One region of the Pseudomonas sp. HLS-6 TE3448 genome, then DNA from elsewhere that is predicted to be linked to it. Evidence: predicted binding sites of a transcription regulator. Region 1 holds the regulator's gene; each other region holds the start of a gene.
What was found. Region 1 encodes sigma-54, which starts transcription at its own class of promoters, with help from an activator protein. Its sites were predicted from a motif close to ANTGGCATNNANNTTGCTNT; they were not measured.

Region 1 (4,251 bases):
TCCTCGAGCACATCGAGGGCAGTGCTTTTACCTGAGCCGGACCGGCCGCTGACGATGATCAAACGCATGTTCAGTGCCCGTTCTGTACATCCAGTACGACCTGATACAGGGACTGGCTATCGCCGGCCGCACGCAGTTTTTCGCGAACGTCCTTGCGGTCAAGCATGCTGGCGATCTGGCGCAGCAGCTCCAGGTGCTCGTCGGTGGCGGCTTCCGGAACCAGCAGTACGAACAGCAGGTCTACGGGAGCACCATCGATGGCGTCGTAATCTATGGGGGCATCCAGGTGGAGCAGCGCACTGATCGGCGCGGCACAGCCACTGAGGCGGCAGTGTGGAATGGCGATACCGTTGCCGAAACCGGTTGAACCCAGTTTTTCGCGGGCAATCAGGCTCTCGAAGACATCTTGCATTTCCAGATCCGGTACTTCCCGGTCAATCAGGTTGGCAATGTGTTCGAGTACGCGTTTTTTACTGCCGCCCGGCACGTTCACAAGTGAACGGCCGGGGGTCAGGATATCTTCAAGTCGGATCATGAGTGGGGGGGATCAGCGAGCGGCTGCACCTTGCAGCAAGGCCTGCTGTTTTTCCTTGTGTTTTTTCAGTTGGCGGTCGAGCTTGTCGGCAAGCAGGTCGATCGCGGCATACATGTCTTCATGCTCGGCATTGGCGACGACTTCGCCGCCAGGGATGCGCAGGGTGGCCTCGATTTTCTGTTTCAGCTTCTCGACCTCCAGAATGACCTGCACATTGGTGATCTTGTCGAAGTGACGCTCAACACGCTCGAGTTTTTCCCCGATATAAGTGCGCAGCGCTTCGGTGACTTCTACTTGGTGTCCACTGATGTTGACTTGCATACAGCTTCTCCTTTTGTTGCCGGTGCATAAAGAGGCAGGTATTGCGCCTGCCACTTGAATTGCGGTGGCACACCTCAGGTGCGTTACATCAGTCGCTTGCGTTCACTCGACGGTGCAATGCCGAGCGATTCGCGGTACTTGGCGACGGTGCGTCGTGCTACCTGGATGCCTTGTGCCTCCAGTAAACCAGCGATCTTGCTGTCACTCAATGGCTTTTTCTGATTTTCCGCTGCAACCAGTTTTTTGATGATCGCGCGAATCGCCGTGGACGAGCATTCTCCGCCTTCGGAGGTGCTGACATGGCTGGAGAAAAAGTACTTCAGTTCGTAAATGCCACGCGGGGTATGCATGTACTTTTGCGTGGTCACCCGGGATATGGTCGACTCGTGCATGCCCACCGCTTCGGCGATGTCGTGCAGTACCAGCGGCTTCATGGCCTCGTCACCGTGGTCGAGGAATCCGCGCTGGTGTTCGACGATCTGGGTGGCAACCTTCATCAGCGTTTCGTTGCGGCTTTGCAGGCTCTTGATGAACCAGCGGGCTTCCTGAAGCTGATTGCGCATGAAGGTGTTGTCTGCGCTGGTATCGGCGCGGCGTACAAAGCCTGCGTACTGTGGATTGACGCGCAGGCGTGGGACGGCTTCCTGGTTCAGTTCAACCAGCCAGCGATCGCTGTCCTTGCGCACGATCACGTCAGGCACCACGTATTCGGGTTCACTGGACTCGATCTGTGAGCCAGGGCGTGGGTTCAGGCTTTGTACCAGTTCGATCACCTGGCGCAGCTCGTCTTCCTTGAGCTTCATGCGGCGCATCAGCTGGCTGTAGTCGCGGCTGCCGAGCAGGTCGATGTAGTCGCTGACCAGTCGTTGCGCTTCAGTCATCCAGGGTGTTTGTGCCGGCATCTGACGCAACTGCAACAACAGGCATTCGCTCAGGTTGCGGGCGCCTATACCGGCAGGCTCGAATTGCTGGATGCGGTGCAGGACGGCTTCCACTTCGTCCAGTTCGATATCGAGTTCCGGGTCGAAGGACTCACAGACCTCTTCCAGTGTTTCGTCGAGATAGCCCTGGTTGTTGATGCAGTCGATCAGGGTGACGGCAATCAGTCGGTCGGTATCCGACATTGGCGCCAGGTTCAACTGCCACAGCAGGTGGCTCTGCAGGCTTTCACCCGCCGAGGTGCGGGTGGTGAAGTCCCACTCGTCGTCATCGTTGCTGGGAAGGCTGCTGGCGCTGGTTTGATAGATATCTTCCCAGGCGGTGTCTACCGGCAGCTCATTGGGAATACGCTCGTTCCACTCACCTTCTTCAAGGCTTTCCACGGGAGTGGCGGTTTCCTGGAAGCTGGTTTCCTGGGATTCCGAGGTCGGCTTGGATTCGGCGTTATCCGCCATCGGGTCGCTGTTATCGAAGTCGTCGCCATCTTCCTGGCGTTCGAGCATCGGGTTGGATTCCAGGGCTTCCTGGATTTCCTGCTGCAGGTCCAGTGTGGAAAGCTGGAGCAGACGGATGGCCTGTTGCAACTGCGGTGTCATCGTCAGTTGCTGGCCCATTCTTAGGACGAGCGATGGTTTCATGGCAGGGGCTTAACACCTTATTCGCCGGCGCACATGCGCCATCCACTACAAGGGCGCCGAAGCGCCTTCTTTAAGCAAATTATATGCCTGAAACCGAGGTGTTTGCCTAGAGCGCTGTAACAAATAAGCCGGTATTTGGGCGGATCGTCAGCGCTCTGGCGGTGCCTCGCACCTCGGGCTTACAGGCGGAACTCGTGACCGAGGTAAACCTCTTTCACCAGTTCGTTGGCCAGGATGGTTTCTGCATCACCTTCGGCGATTAGGCGACCATCGTTGACGATGTAAGCGGTTTCGCAGATATCCAGTGTTTCACGGACGTTGTGGTCGGTGATCAGAACGCCAATGCCTTTGGCTTTCAGGTGGTGGATGATCTGCTTGATGTCGCCGACCGAGATCGGGTCGACACCGGCAAACGGTTCGTCGAGCAGGATAAATTTCGGTGCAGTCGCCAGTGCGCGGGCGATCTCCACACGGCGACGTTCACCACCGGAAAGGCTCATGCCGAGGTTGTCGCGGATGTGGCTGATGTGAAACTCCTGCAGCAGGCTTTCCAGTTCCTTGCGACGCCCTGCGCCGTCCAGCTCCTTGCGTGTTTCCAGGATCGCCATGATGTTGTCGGCCACCGACAACTTGCGGAAGATCGAGGCTTCCTGGGGCAGGTAGCCAATACCCGCGCGTGCACGACCGTGCATCGGCTGGTGGCTGACATCCAGGTCGTCGATGAGCACGCGGCCCTGGTCGGCCTGTACCAGGCCGACAATCATGTAGAAGCACGTTGTCTTGCCGGCGCCGTTAGGGCCGAGCAGGCCGACGATCTGGCCGCTGTCGATTGACAGGCTGACGTCACGTACGACTTGTCGACTCTTGTAGCTCTTGGCCAGGTGCTGGGCTTTGAGGGTTGCCATTACTCGGCCTTCTTCTTCGGCTGGATCACCATGTCGATGCGTGGGCGCGGTGCGGTAATGTTGCTGCCGCGGCCGGCGGTGGCGACCTGAGACTTGGTGTTGTAGACGATTTTCTCGCCTTCGGTGGTGTTGCCTTCGTTGATCACCTTGGCCCGGTCAGTCAGAACCACCAGGTCTTTCAGCGCCTGGTATTGGATCTGCACGGCATAGCCTTGCATCTTGTCCGGTTTTGCGGCGCTTTGTTGCTGTTCGAAATACGCCAGGTTGCCCACCGAAGTGACCACGTCGATATCGCCGGAAGCGGAGCGGGTGATGGTCACGGTGTTGCCTTTGATCATCATCGAGCCTTGGGTGATGATCACGTCGCCGGTGTAGGTGGCAATGCCTTTCTTGTCGTCCAGTTGGGCGTTATCGGCCTGGATGCGGATTGGCTGGTCGCGGTCGTTCGGCAGGGCCAAGGCGCTCGCGCTTCCCAGTGCTGCGCTCAGGCTGAGCAAAAAGGGGAGGGTTTTAACGAGCCTCATACTGTCCTCTTACGTTGGACAGCAGGTCCATCCTGCCGTCTTTCAAATACGCTTTCATTCCCTTGCCCGTAGTGGTTCCACCGGCGCCGTCGATTCTAACGGCTTGCTCGGTTTGAGCATATTGCTTCTGTGGGAATACCGTCATGCGGGTCGTGGTAATAATGGTTTCACGGTTCTGTTCATCGGTGCGGGCAACCCGTACCGAGTCAATCAGTTCGACTTCGGTGCCGTCCGGGTTGACCTCGCCGCGTTCGCTCTGAACGTGCCAAGGGTAGGCGGTGCCGCGGTACATGTGCAGGTCGGGCGTGGTCAGCAGGGTGATCTCGCTGGCCTGCAGGTGCTCGACCTTGTCTGCCGTCATGTCGTATTGCAGCTTGCCGTCAGGTAGA
Region 2 (4,251 bases), 2.5 Mb from region 1:
ATGGCCTTGCCCTGATGTTGGGCCGGGTACCACTGTGAAGCCAGCGGCAGGGAGACAGCAAAGGAGGCGCCGGCCACACCGAGGAAAACCCCAAGCAGCAGCGCCTGTTCGTAGCTGTGAATCCCCAGGCGCCAGGCGCAGAACAGTGCGGTGATGACAATCACCTGGCCGATCAGTCCGGCGGTTTTCGGGGACAATCGGTCAACCAGCACGCCCATGATGAAGCGCAGGATGGCACCCGACAGAATCGGTGTCGCCACCATCAGGCCGCGTTGTTGGGTGGTCAACTGCAAGTCGCTGGCGATTTGCACGGCCAGCGGGCCCAGCAGGTACCAGACCATGAAGCTAAGGTCGAAATACAGGAAGGCGGCAAACAGGGTTGGGATATGGCCAGATTTCCAGAAGCTCGTATTCATCGAACACCTCGGTCAGCATTGCAACGGAAGTCGTACCCCGGAGGGCGAAACGAAAAAAACGCCGCTGCCCGACCAGCCTGAGCTGGAGGGCGAGCGACGTCTTTGTCGGAGATGTGTGGCAACCGCCGTTGGCTACCTGTGACTACGAATTAGCAAGAGCCGGGCCAGAATGGCGATCAGCCAAGCAAATCGCTCATGGCAATGACCTGCTCGGCAACCTGAATCAGTTTCTGTTGCTTGCTCATGGCCTGGCGCCGCATCAAGGTGTAGGCCTCTTCTTCGTTGCAATGCTTCATCTTCATCAATAAGCCCTTGGCCAGTTCGATGCGCTTGCGTTCTGCCAGTTGCTGGTCGCGGGCCTGCAGCTGTGCACGTAGGGCCTGATCGCTCTCAAAGCGGGCCATGGCCACCTCGAGAATCGGTTGCAGGCGGCTGGCCTGAATGCCTTCGACGATGTACGCGCTGACGCCGGCATGGATGGCCTGGCGCATGATTTTGGGGTCGTGTTCGTCGGTAAACAGCACGATCGGTCGGGCAAGATCACGGTTGACCAATACCACCTGTTCCATCACGTCGCGGCCGGGTGACTCGGTATCGATCAGAATGACGTCTGGGCGCACCGTTTCGACGCGCAACGGCAGGTCGATGGTCAGCCCGGATTCTTCAATAACCTCGAACCCGCTTTCGATCAGCGCAGCTTTGAGTCGGCCGACTTTTTTCTCGGTGTCGTCGATCAGCAGGATACGCAGCATAGGGGCCTTTCCTCTCAGTGCTGGGCGCGCGCCACGGGCGTGTCGGCCAGGGCATGCAGGCGAAAGCTGCGGGCATATCCATACGGGTCGGTGCCGTCCCAGCGCGTTCCATCGATCAGTTGGCTGCTGCGCATGGCCGATTCCGGGCAAGACACGCCCAATGCGCCGGCGGCTTCGCGGTACAGCGTCAACTGGTGAATGCGCTGGGCAACCGCCAGGTAGTCCGGGTCGTCACGTAACAATCCCCAGCGGCGGAACTGGGTCATGAACCACATGCCGTCTGACAGGTAGGGCAGGTTGACGCGGCCGTTATCGTGCAGGCGCAAGGCATGCGGGTCGTGCCAGTGGTTGCCAAGGCCGTCGTGGTAGTCGCCCAGCAGGCGCGGTTCAATGTGGCTGACCGGGGTGTCGAGGTAACTGCGGCCGCTGAGCAGTTGCGCGGTGCTGCGGCGGTTTTCAGGGCTCTGTTCGATGAACCGGCTGGCAGCCAACACCGCCATCACCAGTGCCCGCGCTGTGTTTGGGTAGCGCTCGACGAAGGCGAGCGTGCAGCCGAGTACTTTCTCCGGGTGGTCTGGCCAGATCGACTGGCTGGTCGCCAGCGTGAAGCCCAGCCCCTGCTCGACAGTACTGGCTGCCCAGGGCTCACCCACACAAAAACCGTCGATCCGGCCGGCCTGCAGGTGCGCGGGCATTTGCATTGGCGGGATCACCACGCTGTTGACGTCTTCCAATGGGTGAATACCCTGGCTGGCGAGCCAGTAGTACAGCCACATGGCGTGGGTGCCGGTCGGGAAGGTCTGGGCGAAGGTCAGTTTTGTCTGGTTTTGGTGCGCGTGGCGCTCCAATGCTTCAGGATCGGTCACGCCCAGGTTTTGCAGCGCCTTGGAGAGGTTGATGCTCTGCCCGTTCTGATTAAGCCCCATCAGCACCGCCATGTCGGTGGTGGTGCCACCCCCGATGCCCAGGTGCACCGCATAGATAAGGCCATACAGGCTGTGAGCGGCATCCAGTTCGCCGCTGATCAGCTTGTCGCGCAGGTTGGCCCATGAGCTTTGGCGCTTGAGGTTGAGGGCCAGGCCGTAGGGCTGGGCAAACCCCTGGGTGGCGGCCACGACCAGTGGGGCGCAGTCGGTCAGGGCCATGAAGCCGATATCCAGGCTGTGCTTTTCAGGCGCATCGCTGCCATTGACCCAGGCCAGTGGGTTTGCCGGGAGAGTAGTGTTCACGTGATGTTGACCGCTCTGTCGTTCTTGCCTGCCCGAATGCAGACAGGTTTCGTGGAGGTGACAAAGCAACCCATATGCCAGGGCGGGGTCGTGGCGCTGTCCTCGGGCCTGTGCCGCCGCTATAATCGCGCTTTTATTTCCGTCGAGCTAAGCCCGCCCATGTATAACCTGGCCCGCCAGCTGCTGTTCAAGCTTTCCCCGGAAACCTCCCACGACCTGTCCCTGGACCTGATCGGTGCCGGTGGTCGTCTGGGTATCAACGGTTTGCTGACCAAGGCGCCGGCCCGTTTGCCGGTGACGGTGATGGGGCTGTCGTTCGACAACCCGGTCGGCCTTGCCGCTGGCCTGGACAAGAATGGCGCGGCCATCGACGGTTTCGCTCAGTTGGGCTTTGGTTTCGTCGAGATCGGTACCGTCACCCCGCGACCGCAGCCGGGTAATCCCAAGCCACGCCTGTTTCGCTTGCCTGAAGCCCAGGCAATCATCAACCGCATGGGTTTCAACAACCTCGGTGTCGACCACCTGCTTGCCCGTGTGCAGGCCGCCAAATACCGCGGTGTGCTCGGCATCAATATCGGCAAGAACTTCGATACGCCGGTCGAGCGTGCAGTGGATGACTACCTGATCTGCCTGGACAAGGTCTACAGCCATGCCAGCTATGTGACAGTCAACGTCAGTTCGCCGAATACGCCCGGCCTGCGCACCCTGCAGTTCGGTGACTCGCTCAAGCAATTGCTTGAAGCCCTGGCCGAGCGTCGTGAGCAACTGGTGACGCAGCACGGCAAGCGTGTGCCGCTGGCCATCAAGATTGCGCCGGACATGAGCGACGAAGAAACTGCGCTGGTGGCTGCAACGTTGCTGGAGTCGGGCATGGATGCGGTGATCGCAACCAACACCACCCTCAGTCGCGAAGGGGTCGAAGGCTTGCCGCATGCTGACGAGGCGGGCGGTCTTTCGGGCGCGCCGGTGCTGGCGAAGAGTACCCATACGGTGAAGATTCTTGCCGGTGAGCTGGCCGGTAAGATGCCAATCATCGCCGCAGGCGGTATTACCGAGGGGCGGCATGCAGCAGAAAAAATCGCTGCTGGCGCCAGCCTGGTACAGATTTACTCGGGCTTCATCTACAAAGGGCCTGCGCTGATTCGCGAAGCAGTAGACGCGATTGCCGCGTTACCAGGCCGCTGAACCGCAGGCATAAAAAAGGGCCCCGTCAGGGGCCCTTGGGCCTTAGCCCGCCGCCCGGATAGGGCTGGCATGGTTAATTGAATTCGATCCTCGTTCAGCCAACGGCGTGAAGTTCGTTGAGTCTGTGGATACCCGCAGTGCCGGTCATACCGTCCCAGTTGTCGCCGCGTCCTTCACGCCAGCCGTTGATCCAGGCTTGGCGAACCGACGGTAGAGTAAAAGGGCAAAGCTCGCGGGATTTGCCGGTGACCCCATATTGGTAGCCACGTGAAAATGCTCGTTCCAACGGATCACGCTTAAGTCTTCTCATAGGGTGTTGCCCTCACTTGTTGACTGTAATGTCCCGTCGGCCTCGTCTGAGGCCGGGCAGAATCGTTCTGCCGGTGTGCGCTCGCTGCCGGCGTGGCGAGCAGTAAGTGTTGCCCCGTTGCGGTGACAACATAGTTTGATTTCTAACCAATGCACGACACACTGTGAATGATCGATTTGTCATAAGGACGTAACCTTTCATAGGGTCACAAGGATAAGTAAAAAATTGCTACTGCGATGGATTCTCGGAAAAGGCCGCTATTATCAGGCTTTGCCCGTAGATGGCGTCATTTGGCCAGTGCTGAAGGTCACCTTCAGTTGAACCAGGAAAACGACGAAGGGTCATCACGATTCTTTTGT
Region 3 (4,251 bases), 830 kb from region 1:
CGATTTTGCGTCAGCGGGGTGTTGTTGCAACCAAGCGCGGCAGAAACGGCGGCAGTTTCGTCTGTGCCCCTGTGGAGGTTTCCGATGACTTCCTCAAGGCCAGGCTCAGTGCGATGAGTTCGCTGGAGCTTCGCGACCTGTGCGACGAGCAGATCGCTATTTCGGCTACTGCCGCAGGCTTGGCGGCCAGCCGATCTACCAGTGCCCAGCATCAAAGGCTGGAGCATTTCGTGACGGCGCTCCAAGAGGCCACGACCCGAAGCGAGCTTCGCCGGGCGGATGCACGATTTCATATCGAGGTTGCGGTTGCTGCGCAGTCGGTGCGATTGACGCACGCAGAAATGCGCCTTCAGTCCCAAATGGGCGAGTTGCTATGGATTTCTATGGCGGACGCTCACAAGAGTACGGTCATTGCGGAGCACCGGGCGATCCTGCAGGCCGTGATGGCCGGTGAGTCTAATCTGGCCAGTGCGCTGACAGAGGCTCATGTCAAAGAGGGCATAAAACGCCTGATGGATTTGCGCTACGCACTGCTTGAGCTGCAAGAGGCTACATCACCATGATCACAGTCGAACAAAACGAAGAGCTTCATCAGTGTGCCCAGCGATTGGAAGCGATCTTCTGCACCCTGTTCGAGCAATTGAACAGCTTGGCCGGGGAGGTGGTAACGGTCTGGGAGGCGCTGGATGCCGAAGGGCGGAAGCCGACCTCCAAAGACCTCGCTTTTCTTCAGGCGACCATTGAAGCGCGGCTGTTGGCAAACGACAGCTATATCCACGGGACGGGGGTGGTGCTGGAGCCGGGTGAGCTTGCGGACCAAGAATTGTTTCTTGAGTGGTTCTACCGCCCCTCCAGCGGCAAAGTCGCCCCGATGATGCTGAACTTCAATCGTCAAAGCGAGAGCTTCTACAACTACCAGGGCATGCCTTGGTTTACGCGTCCTAAACTGACGGGTGAAGCGTCGATCGAGGGGCCGTTCGTTGACCTGTACGGTACAGAGCTTTACATACTGGCCTTCTCCGTTCCGATTGTTGCCAAGGGGCATTTTGTCGGCGTTGCCGCAGCGGATATCGCCCTGCACGAATTCGATCAGCTGCTCACCCGGTGCCTGCTGCGGATGAAGAACGAGGCGTTCATCATCAATGCTGAAGGCCGAATCGTTGCCGCCAATTCGGCCAACTGGTTCGTGGGGAACATTGCCAGCCGCCCTGCAGCCGCCAACGTGCGAAAGCTTGAACCGTTATCGATCGAGTGGTCATTGGTTGAACTGCCAACGCCGCGATAGGCCGTGGCCTACCCTTAACGCACCACTGACACCTGTTTCCGTTTCTACCACAACAGCAACAATCGAAGAGGAAATACCATGCGTCGACTGTCGATACGTCTCGTTAGCCTCCTTTGCATGCTCTTGTTCGCCCAGTTGTCGATTGCAGCGGAAAAACAGAGCACCCGGAGCATCATCGATGCTTACATGAGTGCCTGGAACAAGCATGACCCCAATGCGGCGGCGCAGTACTTTGCTGAAAACGGGGAGTTTCTGGATGCGTCCGTAGGGATCCCTCAAGTCGGCCGGGAAACGGCCAGGGATAAAGTCATCAAGCTGTTTATCGATGCCGTGCCGGATTTGAAGTGGCAAATGGTTGGCGAGCCGATCATTGAAGGCGACAACATTGCCTTTGAATGGCAGTTCGATGGCCATAACACCGGTGCCTGGGCACCTGAAACCCCTGCAACCAACAAGCCGTTGAGTTTCAAAGGGGTCAGTTTCATCCGCCTGAAGGATGGCAAGATCGCGACGCAGCATGATTACTACGATGCGTTGTCGTTCAACAAACAGTTGGGCTGGTAAGCGGGCCGCGAGCGGGGCTTGCCAGCATCTACGCGCTGCGTACTCAACTTCGCAGCGCTTAGATGCTATCGCAAGGCAAGCCTTGTTCCCACGGAGCAGGCTCGGTGTCAGCCGCTGCGCGTGGGTGATTACTGCTCGGTGGCGGTTTCAACCGGCGGGGTCATCCGCGCTTCCAGTTCCAGCACTTTGGCTTCCAGCGCCTCCAGGCGGGCGCGGGTACGGGCCAATACCACCATCTGGCTGTCGAACTCTTCGCGGCTGACCAGTTCAAGCTTGCTGAAACCGCTTTGCAGCAGCGCCTTGAACTGGCTTTCCAGTTCACTGCGAGGCTGTGAGGTGTCGCTGCTGAAAAGGCGCGAGGCCTGGTCGCTCAGGGCATCGAGAAAGGCTTTGGGCGCGAGCATGGGCAGTATCCAGAAAATTCCACAAGGCCGGCAGTGTATCACGCAAGGAAACCGGGCTCGCATTGCACACTTTTTGCGCATCGCGGCGCAATGCCGCGCACCGTAGTTGTGCGTCCGAACCTTGCTGGCGAATGGCCAAACTGATCGGGTTGCCGTAAGTCGTTGTAATTGGTGAATTTGTCGGACATGGCAAGGTTTCTGCTTAGACCACTGTGACCCATGCACCGATGCTGTCGCTGTGACGATGCAGTGCGCAAATGGAGCGAAGGACGTGTTTCGTAAGACGTGGTTTGTGGCGTCGGCTTGAGGATGAGTGGTCGACGACGCGTTACAAAGCCAAGCGCTGCGCTTAGACTTGAGTCGGGTTTGTTTTCCTGGGGCAAGTCCACCAATTCGGGAGAAAGTTTCATGAAGCTAGTCACTGCCATCATCAAGCCGTTCAAATTGGACGACGTGCGCGAGTCGTTGTCTGAAATCGGCGTGCAGGGCATTACCGTTACCGAAGTCAAAGGTTTCGGTCGGCAGAAAGGCCACACCGAGCTGTATCGCGGTGCGGAGTATGTGGTCGATTTCCTGCCCAAAGTGAAGATTGATGTCGCCATTGACGACAAGGATCTGGACCGGGTCATCGAAGCCATCACCAAGGCGGCCAATACCGGCAAGATCGGTGACGGCAAGATCTTTGTGGTGAATCTGGAACAGGCTATCCGTATTCGTACCGGCGAAACCGATACCGACGCGATCTAACAAAAAGCCGCCCCAAACCCAACGCCCCAGGAGATAACATCATGACTCTGCGTCAGTTCGCAGGGCTAGGAGCCCTTTTGTCCCTCGTAATGCCTGGCCTGGCCCTGGCAGAGGACGCAGCACCTGTGCTCAACTCCGGCGATACCGCCTGGATGTTGACCTCTACAGCCTTGGTGCTGTTCATGACCATCCCCGGCCTGGCGCTGTTTTACGGCGGCATGGTGCGGTCCAAGAACGTCCTGTCGGTGATGATGCAGTGTTTCGCGATCACTGGCCTGATCAGTATTCTCTGGGTCGTTTATGGCTACAGCATGGCGTTCGATACCACCGGTATGGAACAGGGCGTAGTCAACTTCAATTCTTTCGTCGGCGGCATGTCCAAGGCGTTCCTCGCCGGTGTGACGCCATCGAGCCTCACCTCCGCGACGGCGTTGTTTCCGGAAGCCGTGTTCATCACCTTCCAGATGACCTTCGCGATCATTACGCCGGCACTGATTGTCGGTGCCTTTGCCGAGCGCATGAAGTTTTCGGCCATGCTGATCTTCATGGCCATCTGGTTCACCGTGGTCTATGCGCCGATTGCGCACATGGTCTGGAGTGGCAGCGGCGGCCTGATGTGGGACTGGGGCGTGCTGGACTTCGCTGGCGGCACCGTGGTGCATATCAACGCCGGTATCGCCGGCCTGGTGGCTTGCCTGGTGCTGGGCAAGCGTAAAGGCTTCCCGATCACCCCAATGGCGCCTCACAACCTGGGTTACACCCTGATGGGCGCGGCCATGCTCTGGGTCGGCTGGTTCGGCTTCAACGCCGGCTCTGCCGCCGCCGCCAATGGCACCGCCGGCATGGCCATGCTGGTCACCCAGATTGCCACCGCCGCCGCTGCGCTGGGCTGGATGCTTGCCGAGTGGCTGACGCATGGTAAACCAAGCGCTCTGGGTATCGCTTCGGGTGTGGTTGCAGGCTTGGTAGCCATCACCCCGGCCGCTGGTACCGTAGGCCCGATGGGGGCGCTGGTGATCGGCCTGGTGGCTTCGGTGATCTGCTTCTTCTGCGCTACCAGCCTCAAACGCAAACTGGGCTACGACGACTCGCTGGATGCCTTTGGTGTACACGGCATCGGCGGTATTGTCGGCGCGCTCCTGACCGGTGTGTTTGCTGCGCCGTCCCTGGGTGGTTTCGGCACCGTCGAGGACATCGCCGCGCAAGTCTGGATTCAGGCCAAGGGCGTAGGCTTTACCGTGATTTACACCG

Region 2: a site for sigma-54 is predicted at 2,460-2,479, ahead of AB7M23_RS22375 (CmpA/NrtA family ABC transporter substrate-binding protein). Genes of this name have one in related genera too.
Region 3: a site for sigma-54 is predicted at 2,439-2,458, ahead of glnK (P-II family nitrogen regulator). Genes of this name have one in related genera too.

What each region holds. Positions count from the first base shown of each region.
Region 1 is NZ_JBRJIO010000001.1:2,355,078-2,359,328, forward strand. Features, by position in the region: gene rapZ (RNase adapter RapZ) at 1-68, opposite strand, end outside; gene ptsN (PTS IIA-like nitrogen regulatory protein PtsN) at 71-535, opposite strand; gene hpf (ribosome hibernation-promoting factor, HPF/YfiA family) at 548-856, opposite strand; gene AB7M23_RS10845 (RNA polymerase factor sigma-54) at 940-2,433, opposite strand; gene lptB (LPS export ABC transporter ATP-binding protein) at 2,613-3,338, opposite strand; gene lptA (lipopolysaccharide transport periplasmic protein LptA) at 3,338-3,862, opposite strand; gene lptC (LPS export ABC transporter periplasmic protein LptC) at 3,849-4,251, opposite strand, start outside.
Region 2 is NZ_JBRJIO010000001.1:4,869,859-4,874,109, reverse strand. Features, by position in the region: gene AB7M23_RS22385 (nitrate/nitrite transporter) at 1-416, opposite strand, end outside; gene AB7M23_RS22380 (ANTAR domain-containing response regulator) at 593-1,168, opposite strand; gene AB7M23_RS22375 (CmpA/NrtA family ABC transporter substrate-binding protein) at 1,183-2,397, opposite strand; gene AB7M23_RS22370 (quinone-dependent dihydroorotate dehydrogenase) at 2,557-3,582, shown strand; gene rmf (ribosome modulation factor) at 3,677-3,892, opposite strand.
Region 3 is NZ_JBRJIO010000001.1:1,524,307-1,528,557, forward strand. Features, by position in the region: gene AB7M23_RS07110 (FadR/GntR family transcriptional regulator) at 1-563, shown strand, start outside; gene AB7M23_RS07115 (cache domain-containing protein) at 560-1,285, shown strand; gene AB7M23_RS07120 (ester cyclase) at 1,364-1,849, shown strand; gene AB7M23_RS07125 (accessory factor UbiK family protein) at 1,978-2,253, opposite strand; gene glnK (P-II family nitrogen regulator) at 2,662-3,000, shown strand; gene AB7M23_RS07135 (ammonium transporter) at 3,042-4,251, shown strand, end outside.